Regions from separate parts of the Terribacillus aidingensis genome, predicted to be linked through region 1. Evidence: a T-box and tRNA genes for the amino acid it is inferred to sense, from the RefSeq annotation. Region 1 holds a T-box; the other holds one or more tRNA genes.
The links. The T-box of region 1 lies ahead of ileS (isoleucine--tRNA ligase). A T-box ahead of a tRNA ligase gene usually reads a tRNA of that ligase, here a tRNA-Ile.
Positions count from the first base shown of each region.

Region 2: it has a tRNA-Ile gene. The T-box ahead of ileS (isoleucine--tRNA ligase) is inferred to sense a tRNA for this amino acid. The anticodon was not compared.

Region 1 covers NZ_CP159996.1:1,336,025-1,344,990, forward strand. Annotated here, with positions in the region: gene sigG (RNA polymerase sporulation sigma factor SigG) at 1-432, shown strand, start outside; gene ABXS78_RS07155 (YlmC/YmxH family sporulation protein) at 528-791, shown strand; gene pgeF (peptidoglycan editing factor PgeF) at 853-1,659, shown strand; gene ABXS78_RS07165 (YggS family pyridoxal phosphate-dependent enzyme) at 1,662-2,339, shown strand; gene ABXS78_RS07170 (cell division protein SepF) at 2,357-2,797, shown strand; gene ABXS78_RS07175 (YggT family protein) at 2,804-3,061, shown strand; gene ABXS78_RS07180 (RNA-binding protein) at 3,083-3,856, shown strand; gene ABXS78_RS07185 (DivIVA domain-containing protein) at 3,931-4,431, shown strand; T-box leader at 4,501-4,721, shown strand; gene ileS (isoleucine--tRNA ligase) at 4,784-7,537, shown strand; gene lspA (signal peptidase II) at 7,651-8,115, shown strand; gene ABXS78_RS07200 (RluA family pseudouridine synthase) at 8,112-8,966, shown strand, end outside.
Region 2 covers NZ_CP159996.1:440,747-449,712, reverse strand. Annotated here, with positions in the region: gene ABXS78_RS02520 (hypothetical protein) at 1-348, shown strand, start outside; tRNA gene ABXS78_RS02515 (tRNA-Asp) at 394-470, opposite strand; tRNA gene ABXS78_RS02510 (tRNA-Met) at 526-600, opposite strand; rRNA gene rrf (5S ribosomal RNA) at 622-734, opposite strand; rRNA gene ABXS78_RS02500 (23S ribosomal RNA) at 1,017-3,941, opposite strand; rRNA gene ABXS78_RS02495 (16S ribosomal RNA) at 4,120-5,681, opposite strand; tRNA gene ABXS78_RS02490 (tRNA-Ile) at 5,778-5,854, opposite strand; tRNA gene ABXS78_RS02485 (tRNA-Gly) at 5,876-5,949, opposite strand; tRNA gene ABXS78_RS02480 (tRNA-Pro) at 5,985-6,061, opposite strand; tRNA gene ABXS78_RS02475 (tRNA-Arg) at 6,071-6,147, opposite strand; tRNA gene ABXS78_RS02470 (tRNA-Leu) at 6,206-6,292, opposite strand; tRNA gene ABXS78_RS02465 (tRNA-Lys) at 6,369-6,441, opposite strand; tRNA gene ABXS78_RS02460 (tRNA-Gln) at 6,458-6,528, opposite strand; tRNA gene ABXS78_RS02455 (tRNA-Asp) at 6,534-6,610, opposite strand; tRNA gene ABXS78_RS02450 (tRNA-Glu) at 6,641-6,712, opposite strand; tRNA gene ABXS78_RS02445 (tRNA-Ser) at 6,721-6,811, opposite strand; tRNA gene ABXS78_RS02440 (tRNA-Asn) at 6,814-6,888, opposite strand; gene ABXS78_RS02435 (SprT family protein) at 7,057-7,533, opposite strand; gene cmpA (cortex morphogenetic protein CmpA) at 7,622-7,744, shown strand; gene ABXS78_RS02425 (Tex family protein) at 7,789-8,966, opposite strand, start outside.

The DNA.
Region 1 (8,966 bases):
TCCTTGCGTGATACGGCATACAAAGCTTTGCAGGTACGTGAGCAGCTGATTGCTAAGACTTCTAAAGACCCAACAACAGCTGAGATTGCTGCAGAGCTAGGTGTGCAGCCCTCTGATATAACATTCGCAATGGATGCGATCCAGGATCCGGTTTCTTTGTTCGAGCCGATTTATAACGATGGGGGTGACCCGATATTCGTTTTGGATCAGCTTCGCAGCGAGTCGGAAAATGATGCTAACTGGCTCGATAATCTTTCTTTGAAAGAAGGTATGCATCGTCTGAACGAACGGGAAAAAATGATTCTGAACAAGCGTTTCTTCCAAGGCAAAACACAGATGGAAGTCGCAGACGAAATTGGTATATCCCAAGCACAAGTATCGCGGCTGGAAAAAGCTGCAATAGAAGAAATGAATAAACAAATGTTCGAGTGAAGACACCTGATTCAGGTGTCTTTTTTATGTTTGCATGCTAATTCATGAGCTTGGCCGCATAGACTAGAAGAAAAGAGCAAAGGGGCCAAGTATTGATGACACTAACCGAATTGCAGATGAAGGATATAGTTCTGATGGAGAATGGTAAAAAAGTAGGGAATGTGTCCGATTTGGAAATTAATGAACAAAATGGTCATATATCAGCAATTATCGTAACACTTCGAGGGAAGATGATGGGGCTGTTCGGGAAGGAAGAGGAATTAGTCGTTCCATGGAATCAGATCATCACGATTGGAACAGATGTCATCTTAATCAAAAGTCCTGAACAAGCATCTGTGACAGAAGAAGCGAGCAAGTAATCTTGTACAGAATCAAGCGGAAATATGGTACTATAAAAGCAATCAGAGGAGTGGGTACCATATGAGAGAAACAGCTTCCGACTTGAAAGGGCTGTATATGGAGCTTGGCGGATGGTCAGCTCCTGACAGTATCGTCTGCGGAATTACGACAAAATACAATGGTGTGAGTAAAGCGCCTTTTCATAGTCTGAATATGGGACTGCATGTCGGCGATGAGCCAGAAGCGGTCGTCCAAAATCGTCAGCTTCTTGCCGAAGCAATTCAGTTCCCCTTGGAAAGATGGGTACTGGGTGAGCAAGTCCATGGGACGGAAATAGCGGTCGTCACCAAAAGAGAAGCAGGTCGCGGAAGCCGGGAATTAGCTGACAGCCTCCCATCAGTTGATGGTTTGATCACGAATGAAAAAGGCATGCTTCTTGCTGCTTTCTTTGCAGACTGTGTGCCTCTTTATTTTTTCGATAGTACTAGTGGGTGGATCGGAATGGCACACGCTGGCTGGCGCGGAACTGTCGCAAATATGGCAGGGAAAATGATTGAAGCTCTTTGTAACAACGGAGCAAACAAGGAAAATTTACAAGCGATGATCGGACCATGTATATCCAAGAACAGATACGAAGTGGACGATCATATTGTACAGCAGATACCTGAGCAATTCCGGGCTAAGGTGCTGGAGCCAAGCGGATCGGATCGATATTATCTTGATCTGCAGACACTCAATCGGCTGTATATGCTGCAAGCAGATATTCTGGATGAAAACATATTGACAGCGGCGCATTGTACATACGATTCTCCGGAATTCTATTCACATCGGGAAGATCAAGGAAAAACCGGCCGTATGATCGGTTTTATCGGGATGAAAGAGGAGTAAGCATGAATACAGTACAAGAGAATTTGAAACGGATCAAGGATGATATTAGCTCGGCAGCGGCTAAAACAGGCCGAAATTCCGAGGATATAACACTCCTTGCCGTTACGAAATATGTTACAATTGAACGAACAGAAGAAGCTGTCGATGCCGGTATTGTCGATTTAGGCGAGAATCGGATCGAAGGTTTTCTTGAGAAGCAGGCAATCATTGGAGAAAAAGCTGTATGGCATTTCATCGGAAGCCTGCAAACAAGGAAAGTAAAAGATGTCATCAATCAGGTGGATTATCTGCATGCACTGGACAGACTGTCGCTCGCAAAGGAAATTCAGAAACGGGCAACAAAGAAGATCAAGTGCTTTGTCCAAGTCAATGTGAGCGGAGAAGCTACCAAATCAGGTGTTTCCCCTGATGAAACGCTGGCTTTTATCAAAGAGCTTGCAGAATTTCCGGCAATTGAAATTGTCGGTTTGATGACGATGGCACCTAATACAGAGGAGGAAGATGTACTTCGCAGTGTGTTCAGCGGCTTGAGACAGCTTCGTGACGAAGTGGCAGCTGCTGGGTTGACACATGCGCCTTGTACATTCTTATCCATGGGAATGAGTAATGATTACACAATCGCTATAGAAGAAGGAGCGACTCATATCCGGGTCGGCTCTGCTCTTGTAGGTCCATACTAAAAAGCGAGGTGAAGAAAATGAGTTTCAAGAATAAGATGAAAAATTTCTTTACTGTAGATGATGAAGAATATGAATATGTCGAGGAACAGCCAAACGAACAAGAGGAGATCGAGCCATATCAGCCAGGCGGGCGGAACCAGAATCAGAACGTTGTCAGCCTGAAAAGTGTGCAATCCTCTTCTAAAGTCGTTCTTTGCGAGCCAAGGACATATAATGAAGCACAGGAAATTGCCGATCATGTTGTAAACAGAAGAGCGGTAGTGCTTAATCTACAGCGTGTCGACCATCACCAGGCTAAGCGTATCGTTGATTTTCTGAGTGGTACAGTCTACGCGGTTAATGGTGATATCCAGAAACTGGGCAGTCAAACCTTCCTGTGTGCTCCGGACAATATTGAACTAACTGGCAGCATATCCGATATGATAGAGGAGCAGGATGACTATAATAAGAGGTGGTAGAAGCAGATGCTTTGGAGCATAATTAGTACAGCTTTCACAGTATATTCTTTTGCGTTGATCGTCTATATACTGATGTCATGGTTCCCGGGAGCCCGGCAGTCGGCATTCGGTGAAATTTTAGGAAGGATTTGTGAACCATATTTGGATGTATTTCGACGATTCATTCCACCGCTGGGAATGATAGATCTCTCCCCAATCGTTGGGATCATTGTATTGCGCTTGGCGGAGAGTGGTTTGTATACAATTTATGCAATGATTTTCTAGTGATGAGGAGTACAAAGTAACGTGAGTATCTATCAGCATTACCGGGAAGAGGAACGTCCTTTTATTGACCAAATTCTTTCCTGGATGGAACAAGTGGAGCGTCAATACCAGCCCCGGGTGACCGATTTCCTGGATCCCCGGGAACAGCTTATCTTCCGACAGCTGTTAGGCGGTCAGACCGAGCTGCAGTGGGCTTTTTCTGGCGGGACGGAAAAAGCGGAAAGAAAGCGGGGAATTATCGCTCCGCTTTATGACTCGATAACTCCCGAGGACTTTAGTATCGAGCTGCTCGAAGCTGCTTATCCCGATAAGTTTGTCACACTTGAGCACCGAGATGTGATGGGGTCTTTCCTTTCCCTTGGCATCGATCGCAAAAAACTGGGTGATATAAGTGTTAGGGAAGGCATAATCCAGCTTTTCACTACATCAGACATCGCAACATACATACGTGCGAATTTAGTTGAAGTTAAAAGAGCCAAGGTATCGTGGCAATCAGTAGATCCTAAACGGTTCAGACCTGAAGAGGTAGAATGGGTCACGAGCGAAACAACTGTCTCCTCCCTCAGGCTGGATGCTATCGTAAAGGAACTTTATCGTATGTCACGCCAGCAGGCTGCAGAGCGCATCCAGAAAGGGCTTGTCAAAGTCAATTTCAAGACGGTCGAGGATGTCAGCTTTCAATTGGCTGAGGGAGACCTCATATCTCTGCGAGGAATGGGCAGGGGCAAGCTTGCAGAAGTGAAAGGTACAACGAAGAAGGACAAGCAGCGAATCGCATTGGAAAAATTAAAGTAGCCGTAATGGTTAATTTATGCTATCTTTGTCGAATAACAGCTATTATTTAGATTCTTTTACAGGAGGTGGCCGTTGTGCCATTAACACCTTTGGATATTCACAATAAAGAGTTCGCCCGCGGATTCCGCGGTTATGATGAAGATGATGTAAACGACTTCCTAGACAGGGTGATCAAGGATTATGAGATCATCATCCGAGAGAAGAAGGATTTAGAAGAACGTGTACAGCAGCTCGAAGAACGACTTGGACATTTCAATAATATTGAAACGACTTTGAATAAGTCGATCCTTGTAGCGCAGGAAACTGCCGAAGAAGTGAAGGGCAATGCAATGAAAGAGTCTAAGCTGATCATCAAAGAAGCTGAGAAGAATGCTGACCGTATCATCAATGAGTCCCTCACAAAGTCACGCCAGATTGCTTTGGAAGTCGAGGACCTTAAAAAACAGGCAAAAGTATTCCGTACACGCTTGAAGATGCTGGTGGAAGCACAGCTTGAGATGATTGAAACGGATGATTGGGATGGTTTATTCGCCACAGAGGTAGCGTATGAGCCTGAGGAAGAGAAGGCGGAATAAAGTCCGCTTGACGTTTTTCGCAAACTTACATATAATTTTACTATTATTAGCAAACAACATGACCATGATATAAAGACTGTGATCGGGACAGTAGGAAGTCCATACCGCTTTCAAAGCGAGCCAGGGAAGGTGAGAGCCTGGTACGGTATCTCTTTCGAACATCACCCGCTAGTTTCCATTCGAACCGCAAGCAGTAGAAATGGACGTCTCATTCACGTTACGAATTCGAGTGGATAGACGATACTAGTCTGTCTATAAGGGTGGTACCGCGAGTCTCTCTCGTCCCTTCTGGGATGATGAGGGACTCCTTTTTTTGCCCAAAATTATCGGTCATCATAAGGAGGAAAAAACATTGGATTACAAAGAAACACTGCTGATGCCGGAAACGGCTTTCCCGATGCGCGGCAACCTGCCGAACAAAGAACCAAAAATGCAGCAGGACTGGGAAGAACAAAACATCTACAAAAAAGTGCAGGAAAGAACGGAAGGGCGCCCGCTCTTCGTTTTGCATGACGGACCTCCATACGCCAATGGTGACCTTCATATGGGCCATGCGCTTAACAAAGTATTGAAAGACTTTATCGTGCGTTATAAATCGATGTCTGGCTTCCATGCACCATATGTTCCAGGCTGGGATACACACGGACTGCCGATCGAGCAGGCGCTTACGAAAAAGAAAGTCGACCGCAAGAAAATGACGGTTGCGGAATTCCGCCGTCTTTGTGCTGAATATGCGATGCAGCAGATCAATAACCAGCGCACACAGTTCAAGCAACTAGGTGTTCGGGGGGATTGGGATAATCCTTATATCACGCTGACAAAGGATTATGAAGCAGCACAAATCAAAGTGTTCGGCGAAATGGCTGAACGCGGCTATATCTATAAAGGTATGAAGCCAGTATACTGGTCTCCATCTTCTGAATCTGCTTTGGCAGAAGCTGAAATCGAGTACCAAGACAAACGCTCTGCATCTATCTATGTAGCTTTTCAAGTAAGAGATGGTAAGAACTTGTTCCAAGGTGACGAGAAATTCATCATTTGGACAACAACTCCTTGGACATTGCCTGCTAACGTTGCAATCTCGCTTCATCCTGAAGTGACATACGTGGTTGCACAAGTCGGCAGCGAGAAATATGTCGTGGCAGAAGACTTGCTTAGCAGCGTTACAGAAACACTTGAATGGAGCAGTCCTGAAGTACTGAAAACATTCAAAGGAAAAGAAGCAGAGTACGTTACAACACAGCATCCTTTCTATGACCGTGAATCGTTGATCATTCTTGGCGAACATGTTACGACTGACAGCGGTACAGGCTGCGTACACACAGCACCTGGACACGGGGAAGAAGATTTCTTTGCCAGTCAAAAATACAAATTGCCAATCATCAGCCCGCTAGATGACAAAGGAGTATTTACAAGTGAAGCTCCTGGTTTTGAAGGTGTATTCTATGATACGGCAAACAAAGAAATCACAGAACTGCTTGAAGAAAAAGGCGCATTACTGAAACTTGAGTTCTTCACACATTCTTACCCGCATGACTGGCGTACAAAGAAACCTGTCATCTATCGTGCAACAGCGCAATGGTTTGCTTCCATCAAAGCATTCCGTGAGCAGATCATCGAACAAATCAAGGAAGTGGAATGGTTCCCGAAATGGGGCGAAACACGCCTTTATAACATGTTCCGTGATCGTGAAGACTGGTGTATTTCCCGTCAGCGTGCATGGGGTGTTCCGATTCCTGTATTCTACGGTGAAAATGGAGAACCTATCATCACAGAAGAAACGATCCAGCATGTTTCCGACCTATTCCTTGAGCACGGCTCTAACATCTGGTTCGAAAGAGAAGCAAAAGACCTATTGCCTGAAGGCTTCACTTCCGAGCATAGCCCGAACGGCATCTTCACGAAAGAAACAGATATCATGGACGTGTGGTTCGACTCTGGTTCTTCACACCAAGGTGTGTTAGTGAACCGTCCGGAATTACAGCGTCCAGCTGACCTTTACTTGGAAGGCTCCGATCAATATCGCGGCTGGTTCAACTCTTCCTTGACAACTGCTGTTGCTGTAACAGGCAAAGCACCGTACAAAGCAGTTCTAAGCCACGGATTTGCATTGGACGGAAAAGGCAAGAAGATGAGTAAATCGCTTGGAAACATCGTTGTACCGGCGAAAATAATGAAGCAGTATGGTGCGGATATCCTCCGTCTATGGGTTGCTTCCGTGGATTATCAATCAGATGTCCGTATCTCTGATGAAATCATCAAACAGACATCCGAAGGCTATCGCAAAATCCGGAATACGTTCCGCTTCTTGCTTGCCAACTTGCATGATTTCGATCCTGCGAAGGACAGTGTAGCGCATGCTGATATGGTGGAAGTGGATCGTTATATGCTTGCGAAGCTTTCTGACTTGACGAAGCACGTACGCGCGAGCTACGACAAATACGAATTTGCGGATGTATATTCTGCAATCCTTAGCTTCTGTTCTGTAGAACTTAGTGCGTTCTACCTTGATTTCGGTAAAGATATCCTTTATATCGAGGCTGCTGATCATCCAGCACGCCGCAGCATCCAGACTGCCTATTACGAAATCGTAAAAGCGCTTCTGCAAATGCTTGCACCGATTCTTGCACATACAACAGAGGAAGCTTGGAGCTATATTCCTGGTGAAAAAGCAGAAAGCGTCCAGTTGACTGACTTCCCAGAAGCTGCAGTAATTGCAGATCATGATGAGCTATTGACAAAATGGGATCATTTCATGAAAGTACGTGATGATGTTCTGAAAGCTTTGGAAATCGCCCGAAGTGAGAAAGTCATTGGTAAATCACTCGAATCTAAATTAACGATTGTTGCAAAAGACGATGCAACGAAACAGCTTCTTCAAGGCATTGATAATTTGCATCAATTGCTTATTGTATCTGAGGCTGATGTAGTGGATGCAGATGCAGATGCTGCTGATTATGAACATGTGGCTGTTCGTGTGGAAAAACATCCGGCAGACCGATGCGAACGCTGCTGGGTTGCTTCTGACACAGTTGGGCAGGATGAGAAGCATCCTGAGCTATGTTCGCGCTGTGCAAGTATCGTGGAAGCACACTATCACGCGTAAGGAGAGAAAGCTTCGCTTTAAGGCGAAGCTTTCTTTTTATCTGGACAATCTTTTTAGCCGCATCTATGGTAAAATGCAAGGTAGATTGTATTTGAACGGAGGAAAAGAAGTCCATGTATTTTGTCATTGCGATTATTCTGATCATCATTGATCAGCTAACAAAATTGGCAGTAGTGAAGAATATGACGGAAGGAGAGTCAATTCCGATCATCGATAATTTCCTGTACCTGTCTTCTCATCGTAACAGAGGAGCAGCCTGGGGGATATTGGAAGGTCATTTTTGGTTCTTCTATCTTGTAACAGCGATTGTTATTGTCATAGTCAGCTACTATATTGTGAAATATAGCAAGGAAAGCAAATTGATGGGTGCCGGTCTTTCGCTTGTACTTGGCGGAGCCATCGGCAACTTCATCGATCGGCTGTTTCGTAAGGAGGTCGTCGATTTCGTCGATACACGATTCGGTGACTATCATTATCCAATCTTCAACGTGGCGGATTCCTGTCTGGTTGTAGGTGTAATCCTCATCATTATTGCAATGCTGCTTGATGAGCGAAAGAAAGGAAGAAAAGAAGCATGAGTCAGTTTGACCATACAGTCGCAGCCGAGGAAGCGGGTTTGCGCATCGATAAACTGTTATCTGATATCCAGGAGGATGTTTCCCGGAGTCAGGCTCAGAGCTGGATCAAAGAGGATCTGGTTACTGTGAACGGCACTAAAGTAAAGAATAAGTATACTGTGCAAGAAGGGGACGTGATCGAGTGGTCGATTCCGGAACCTGAAGAAATGAAAATCGAAGCGGAGAATATCCCGCTTGAGATCATTTATGAAGATGCAGATATTGCAGTTGTGAATAAGCCGCGAGGAATGGTTGTACATCCATCCAACGGTCATCAGACTGGTACGATGGTTCACGCGCTGCTATATCATCTTAAAGATCTATCCGGTATCAATGGAACGATGCGTCCGGGGATCGTACATCGTATCGATAAGGATACAAGCGGCCTTCTAGTCGTCGCTAAGCATGATAAAGCGCACCAAAAATTGACAGATATGCTGAAGGAACATGACATTGAACGGAAGTACCGTGCCATTGTTCATGGTGTGATCGATCACGAGTTTGGCACAATTGAAGCGCCAATTGGACGTGACCCAAATGACCGTCAGAAAATGGCTGTCGTAGAAAATGGAAAACCTGCAGTGACGCATTTTGAGGTGCTGGAACGTTTTGATGAATTCACTTATTTGGAATGTAAGCTGGAGACAGGCAGAACACATCAGATTCGTGTGCATATGCAATACATCGGTTATCCGCTTGCTGGAGACCCTAAATACGGTCCGCGCAGAACGTTGGATATCGGTGGCCAAGCGCTGCATGCTGCTGTTCTTGGCTTCAACCACCCTATCTCTGGTGAATGGATGCATTTCGAA
Region 2 (8,966 bases), 900 kb from region 1:
GAAAATTCGCTTTATCATCTAGTACCATCCCCAAATCACTACAATTCTGTCCAGCTGAATCAGCAAAACAGTGCAGGTAAAATTGGTGCTGATAATACGTTTGATCAAGTAGTACCCATCTTTAATATGGGAAGTGTTCCTCTTTCAAGCGGAAGCAACCATATCCTGCTCTCCACAATCGGATTACAGTGCTTTCCTGTATCTCCATATAAAAGTGCCTCCCGACTTCAGAGCGCTTTTAATAAGAGCGAGAGCATGCCGCATTTTATGCGAACTATGCTTGCAAATGCCCAGGCTGCAGGTGCAGCAGAAAGCATTACATTGATCGGATGGGAAATAAACATATAAAAAAAGCTTTAGGAGTAATCCTAAAGCTTTTGAACGTTTTATGTATGGCGGTCCGGACGGGACTCGAACCCGCGACCTCCTGCGTGACAGGCAGGCATTCTAACCAACTGAACTACCGGACCAATACTGCTACTATGTATTAGTGCAATAAAATTTCGTACAACCATTTTTAAAAATTGGTTGCGGGGGCAGGATTTGAACCTGCGACCTTCGGGTTATGAGCCCGACGAGCTACCCCTGCTCCACCCCGCGATAATATAAAGGAAATACTCGGCCTGGCAGCGTCCTACTCTCGCAGGGCGAACCCAACTACCATCGGCGCTGAAGAGCTTAACTACTGTGTTCGGCATGGGAACAGGTGTGACCTCTTCGCTATTACCACCAGACCTTACTTATCTTTTCCAAAGACAAGATATATTATACAATGTCTAATCAGGAAAAGCAAGTCTTTGAAGTGAACCTTCAAAACTAGATAAGAAACATGTCTTGCCAGACATTTCATGCGGCCAAGCACCGGAGTGCTTGGACTTTGGCGTTGACTTACTCGTCAGATCCAGCTCCGGGAACCAGAAACTCCAGTCTAAGCGATAGCCCTGCAAGGGTAAAACCACCCTTTCTGGCCTTTCACTTATTCTTGCGTTTCTATGCGGTTCCCTTCGCTTTTCGTTTTAGTTAAGTCCTCGATCGATTAGTATTCGTCAGCTGCACGTGTCACCACGCTTCCACCTCGAACCTATCTACCTCATCGTCTCTGAGGGATCTTACTCATTTAAAATGATGAGAAGTCTCATCTTGAGGGGGGCTTCATGCTTAGATGCTTTCAGCACTTATCCCTTCCGCACGTAGCTACCCAGCTATGCTCCTGGCGGAACAACTGGTGCACCAGCGGTGCGTCCATCCCGGTCCTCTCGTACTAAGGACAGCTCCTCTCAAACTTCTAACGCCCACGACGGATAGGGACCGAACTGTCTCACGACGTTCTGAACCCAGCTCGCGTACCGCTTTAATGGGCGAACAGCCCAACCCTTGGGACCGACTACAGCCCCAGGATGCGATGAGCCGACATCGAGGTGCCAAACCTCCCCGTCGATGTGGACTCTTGGGGGAGATAAGCCTGTTATCCCCGGGGTAGCTTTTATCCGTTGAGCGACGGCCCTTCCATACGGCACCGCCGGATCACTAAGCCCGACTTTCGTCCCTGCTCGACTTGTAGGTCTCGCAGTCAAGCTCCCTTCTGCCTTTGCACGCTACGAATGATTTCCAACCATTCTGAGGGAACCTTTGGGCGCCTCCGTTACTCTTTGGGAGGCGACCGCCCCAGTCAAACTGCCCACCTGACACTGTCTCCGAACCGGATAACGGTTCTGGGTTAGAATGTCAATACAGCCAGGGTGGTATCCCACGGATGCCTCCACCGAAGCTGGCGCTCCGGCTTCTAAGGCTCCCACCTATCCTGTACAAGCTGTACCAACATTCCATATCAGGCTACAGTAAAGCTCCACGGGGTCTTTCCGTCCTGTCGCGGGTAATGCGCATCTTCACGCATAGTATAATTTCACCGGGTCTCTCGTTGAGACAGTGCCCAAGTCGTTGCACCTTTCGTGCGGGTCGGAACTTACCCGACAAGGAATTTCGCTACCTTAGGACCGTTATAGTTACGGCCGCCGTTTACTGGGGCTTCGGTTCACAGCTTCGGGACGAAGTCCCTAACCATTCCCCTTAACCTTCCAGCACCGGGCAGGTGTCAGCCCCTATACTTCGCCTTACGGCTTTGCAGAGACCTGTGTTTTTGCTAAACAGTCGCTTGGGCCTTTTCACTGCGGCTTCTCCTTAAAAGAAGCACCCCTTCTCCCGAAGTTACGGGGTCATTTTGCCGAGTTCCTTAACGAGAGTTCTCCCGATCATCTTCGGTTACTCACCGTGCCTACCTGTGTCGGTTTGCGGTACGGGCACCTATTTCCTCACTAGAGGCTTTTCTTGGCAGTGTGAAATCAGGAACTTCGGTACTAAATTTCCCTCCCCATAACCGCCTGGAATAGTGTTGAGTGGATTTGCCTGCTCAACTTCCTCACGGCTTGGACGCGCATAACCAGCAGCGCGCTTTCCCTATCCTCCTGCGTCCCCCCATCGTTCAAGCGGATTTAGGTGGTACAGGAATATCAACCTGTTGTCCATCGCCTACGCCTTTCGGCCTCGGCTTAGGCCCCGACTAACCCTGAGCGGACGAGCCTTCCTCAGGAAACCTTGGGCTTTCGATGAAAGAGATTCTCACTCTTTTTTCGCTACTCATACCGGCATTCTCACTTCTAAGCGCTCCAGCCGTCCTCACGATCGACCTTCACTGCCCTTAGAACGCTCTCCTACCACTGACATCGTAGATGTCAATCCGCAGCTTCGGTGGTGTGTTTAGCCCCGGTATATTTTCGGCGCAGCGTCACTCGACCAGTGAGCTATTACGCACTCTTTCAATGATGGCTGCTTCTAAGCCAACATCCTGGTTGTCTAAGCAACGCCACATCCTTTTCCACTTAACACACACTTTGGGACCTTAGCTGGCGGTCTGGGCTGTTTCCCTTTCGACCATGAACCTTATCACCCATAGTCTGACTCCCAAAGTAGATTGATTGGCATTCGGAGTTTGACTGAATTCGGTAACCCGATGAGGGCCCCTAGTCCAATCAGTGCTCTACCTCCAACCATCATCCTTTGAGGCTAGCCCTAAAGCTATTTCGGAGAGAACCAGCTATCTCCGTGTTCGATTGGCATTTCACCCCTACCCACACCTCATCCCCGCACTTTTCAACGTGCGTGGGTTCGGGCCTCCAGTCAGTGTTACCTGACCTTCACCCTGGACATGGGTAGATCACACGGTTTCGGGTCTACGACCACCTACTATATCGCCCTATTCAGACTCGCTTTCGCTGCGGCTCCGTCTATACAACTTAACCTTGCAGGGGATCGTAACTCGCCGGTCCATTCTACAAAAGGTACGCCGTCACCCATTAACGGGCTTCGACTACTTGTAGGCACACGGTTTCAGGATCTATTTCACTCCCCTTCCGGGGTGCTTTTCACCTTTCCCTCACGGTACTGGTTCACTATCGGTCACTAGGGAGTATTTAGCCTTGGGAGATGGTCCTCCCGGATTCCGACGGAATTTCACGTGTTCCGCCGTACTCAGGATACACTCCGGAGGAAACCACATTTCAAGTACAGGGCTCTTACCTTCTATGGCGGGCCATTCCAAGCCGCTTCGTCTATATGGTTTCTTTGTAACTCCAAAGGAGTGTCCTACAACCCCAGAAGGCAAGCCTTCTGGTTTGGGCTAATTCCGTTTCGCTCGCCGCTACTCAGGAAATCGCATTTGCTTTCTCTTCCTCCGGGTAATGAGATGTTTCAGTTCCCCGGGTCTGCCTCGTATCACCTATGTATTCAGTGATACGTACTATCCAATAACGGATAGCGGGTTCCCCCATTCGGAAATCTTCGGATCAAAGCTTACTTACAGCTCCCCGAAGCATATCGGTGTTAGTCCCGTCCTTCATCGGCTCCTAGTGCCAAGGCATCCACCGTGCGCCCTTCTTCACTTAACTAATAACGCATGATAAATCTATAAATCGCGACAATAAATTGTCGGCTTTAAAGTTTGATGTTCTGGCATGTTGTTTCTTATCTAGTTTTCAAGGTTCACAAGAGAGATTGATCTCTCAAAACTGAACAAACAACCAATTACGATGTCTACTACGAAGTAGTAGTTCCAATTATCCTTAGAAAGGAGGTGATCCAGCCGCACCTTCCGATACGGCTACCTTGTTACGACTTCACCCCAATCATTGATCCCACCTTCGGCGGCTGGCTCCAAAAGGTTACCTCACCGACTTCGGGTGTTACCAACTCTCGTGGTGTGACGGGCGGTGTGTACAAGGCCCGGGAACGTATTCACCGCGGCATGCTGATCCGCGATTACTAGCGATTCCGGCTTCATGCAGGCGAGTTGCAGCCTGCAATCCGAACTGAGAATGGTTTTATGGGATTCGCTTAGCCTCGCGGCTTTGCTGCCCTTTGTACCATCCATTGTAGCACGTGTGTAGCCCAGGTCATAAGGGGCATGATGATTTGACGTCATCCCCACCTTCCTCCGGTTTGTCACCGGCAGTCACTCTAGAGTGCCCAACTGAATGCTGGCAACTAGAATCAAGGGTTGCGCTCGTTGCGGGACTTAACCCAACATCTCACGACACGAGCTGACGACAACCATGCACCACCTGTCACGCTGTCCCCGAAGGGAACGCTCTGTCTCCAGAGTTGTCAGCGGATGTCAAGACCTGGTAAGGTTCTTCGCGTTGCTTCGAATTAAACCACATGCTCCACCGCTTGTGCGGGCCCCCGTCAATTCTTTTGAGTTTCAGCCTTGCGGCCGTACTCCCCAGGCGGAGTGCTTAATGCGTTAACTTCAGCACTAAGGGGCGGAAACCCCCTAACACCTAGCACTCATCGTTTACGGCGTGGACTACCAGGGTATCTAATCCTGTTTGCTCCCCACGCTTTCGCTCCTCAGCGTCAGTTACAGACCAGAGAGTCGCCTTCGCCACTGGTGTTCCTCCACATATCTACGCATTTCACCGCTACACGTGGAATTCCACTCTCCTCTTCTGCACTCAAGTTCCCCAGTTTCCAATGACCCTCCACAGTTGAGCTGTGGGCTTTCACATCAGACTTAAGAAACCGCCTACGAGCCCTTTACGCCCAATAATTCCGGACAACGCTTGCCCCCTACGTATTACCGCGGCTGCTGGCACGTAGTTAGCCGGGGCTTTCTGGTTAGGTACCGTCAAGGTACGAGCAGTTACTCTCGTACTTGTTCTTCCCTAACAACAGAGCTTTACGACCCGAAGGCCTTCATCGCTCACGCGGCGTTGCTCCGTCAGACTTTCGTCCATTGCGGAAGATTCCCTACTGCTGCCTCCCGTAGGAGTCTGGGCCGTGTCTCAGTCCCAGTGTGGCCGATCACCCTCTCAGGTCGGCTATGCATCGTCGCCTTGGTGGGCCATTACCCCGCCAACTAGCTAATGCACCGCGGGCCCATCTGTAAGTGACAGCCGAAACCGTCTTTCCATTTCCAATCAGGAGAAAGGAAATACTATCCGGTATTAGCTCCGGTTTCCCGAAGTTATCCCAGTCTTACAGGCAGGTTGCCCACGTGTTACTCACCCGTCCGCCGCTCATTCCGCCAGAATCACCCCGAAGGGGTCAACTGGTTTCCTGCGCTCGACTTGCATGTATTAGGCACGCCGCCAGCGTTCGTCCTGAGCCAAGATCAAACTCTCCATGAAAGTTTTGATGCATTGCTCGTTAGAGCTGACGTTGATCTTTCGATCATGTCGTTTAGTTCGTAATTGGTTGTTTTGTTCAGTTTTCAAAGATCAATATGGTGGGCCTAAGTGGACTCGAACCACCGACCTCACGCTTATCAGGCGTGCGCTCTAACCAGCTGAGCTATAGGCCCATATCGTTTTTTAAAAAATAGTGGAGCGGGTGAAGGGAATCGAACCCTCGACATCAGCTTGGAAGGCTGAGGTTTTACCACTAAACTACACCCGCATATTTAAATGTTTCATTCGGTTGGATGGAACTACTGGTCGGGAAGACAGGATTTGAACCTGCGACCCCTTGGTCCCAAACCAAGTGCTCTACCAAGCTGAGCTACTTCCCGGAGAAATAATGGCGCGCCCGAGAGGAGTCGAACCCCTAACCTTTTGATCCGTAGTCAAACGCTCTATCCAATTGAGCTACGGGCGCTTATTAAGAACAACTTTTATATTGTATCATTTATCTCATAACTTGTCAACACTTTTTTTGGTGCGGCCGAGAGGACTTGAACCTCCACGGGTTATTCACCCACTAGGCCCTCAACCTAGCGCGTCTGCCATTCCGCCACGACCGCTTAAAGTCAAAAGAAAAATGCTGTCTGTGTTTCACAGCATCGGCAGATCTATATGATCACCCACACTTTAAACAGATGAGCCATGAAGGACTCGAACCTTCGACCCTCTGATTAAAAGTCAGATGCTCTACCAACTGAGCTAATGGCTCATAACAAAAAAGTAAGCTGGGCTAGCTGGATTCGAACCAACGATCACGGGACCAAAACCCGTTGCCTTACCGCTTGGCTATAGCCCAATAAATGGCGGTCCGGACGGGACTCGAACCCGCGACCTCCTGCGTGACAGGCAGGCATTCTAACCAACTGAACTACCGGACCGAGCCTTTAAAGACTCGTTATGAAAAACGATGACCCGTACGGGATTCGAACCCGTGTTACCGCCGTGAAAGGGCGGTGTCTTAACCGCTTGACCAACGGGCCATTTGAGATGGCGGAGAAGGAGGGATTTGAACCCTCGCGCCGCTTACACGACCTACACCCTTAGCAGGGGCGCCTCTTCAGCCACTTGAGTACTTCTCCATTGGCTCCACAGGCAGGATTCGAACCTGCGACCGATCGGTTAACAGCCGATAGCTCTACCACTGAGCTACTGTGGAATAGTTTTAATCACTTGTTAGCGACCTTATGTATCTTACAACATCTTTCGCTATGTGTCAACCACTTTCGTGATTTTTTCTTGCACCGTTCGTCGACGGCTTAATAAATTTATCATGGATTACGGAACACGTCAACACTTTTCTTGAAAGTTTTTGTTCTTTCTTGTTTTATTTCTCCAGTAACTCAGTATTCTCTAGCTTTTTCAGCTTCCCTCCGCATTTACCGCAACCATATTTACGCGTATTCACTGTCTTTCTTCGCTTATACACATGCTTGCATTTCGTACATCTATAATATAAAAGCTTCTTTTCCTTAACAGACGGAAGCATATTACAAAAGCGTGGTGACTTCGTTTGCCGAAGGAGCTCGCGGAATTCTGGATCCCTATGACCGTACCCCTTCCCTTCTATATGAAGATGGTAATGACATAGTTCGTGTTTGATAATTCCAATTGTCTCTTCCTGGCCAAGCTCCTGCAAATACTTCGGATTAATCTCGATTATCCGTTTACCCGGCAGGTACCTGCCTCCAGTCGTTTGCAGCCTATTGTTATACCTTGCTTTATCGACAAATGGTCGATTGAACCATGCGACGGAAATCTCTTCGACGATTTGCTGCAGATTATGCATTGTTATTTCTCTCATTAACGCAGGCACCTCCAGTTTCTGTTACGCATATGATACTGCAGACATTCATTTTTTCCGACATCCATAGGCTGCAGGAGGTAAAAGAATGCCTAATTGGTTGAAAAATCAACTATCACAAGCTTTCCTCACTAAAAACGTAAACCAATTGAAGGTTTTGAATCAATGCTGGTTCTTTTATAAACGGAAACAGCAGTCCAACGGCGGCTAAAGCCCCTGTCCCACGAGGGGAGAGGGGCTTTTTCGCTGTTATTGTTACTTCACCATTGTAAGTGCAATTCGCTGTTTGTCAATATCTACTCTATCTACCCAAACAGTGACTACATCTCCTACCGATGCAATATCCATCGGATGCTTCACAAACTTATTAGACATTTTGGATATATGGACAAGTCCATCTTGCTTAACCCCTATGTCGACGAACACACCAAAATCAACGACATTTCGGACAGTTCCTTGCAGTTCCATCCCTTCTTTAAGATCTTCCATTGCCAATACATCCTGCTTCAATAATGGTTGATCAAAATCATCACGCGGATCTCTTCCCGGTTGATTAAGGGCTTGTACGATATCCCGGAGTGTAAGATCACCGATGCCCAATTCTGCAGCAATCTCGGCTATATCAAGATCTGCAAGCTTCTCACGCAGTTTATCAGTCCCTATATCCACTACATCCGCACCAAGCCGCTTCAGAAGCTGCTTTGTGGCAGCATAACTCTCTGGATGGATAGGCGTTCTATCAAGCGGCTCCTCGCCGTCCAGGACACGCAGAAATCCGATACTCTGTTCATATGTCTTGCTGCCGAGCCTAGGAATAGACTTAAGCTGCTTACGCGAGGAAAACTTACCAATTTCATTCCGCTGCTTCACGACATTTGCTGCCACCGTCTTACTAAATCCAGATACATACTGCAGCAAGGATTCAGAGGCTGTGTTCACATTGACACCCACTTGGTTTACCGCAGTCTCCACAACAAAACCTAGGGAATCATTCAATCTTTTTTGTCCCACATCATGCTGGTACTGTCCCACACCAATCGATTTTGGATCGATTTTGACTAGTTCTGCTAATGGATCCTGAACTCTGCGACCGATGGAAATAGCACTTCGTTCTTCTACTTGCAGTTCCGGAAATTCTTTTCTCGCTAATTCTGATGCAGAATACACACTTGCACCCGCCTCATTTACGATTATATAAGCGACGTTGCTTTCCGTCTGTTTTATTACATCTGCAATGAATTGTTCTGTTTCCCGTGATGCAGTTCCGTTACCAATTGCAATCAGTTCTACATCATACTTATTCAATAATGCCTCAACGACTTTACCAGCTCCTTTGATATCATGACGCGGTGCAGTAGGATAGATGACATTTTTTTCGAGCAATTTTCCTGTCTCATCTATTACTGCCAGCTTACAGCCTGTGCGAAAAGCCG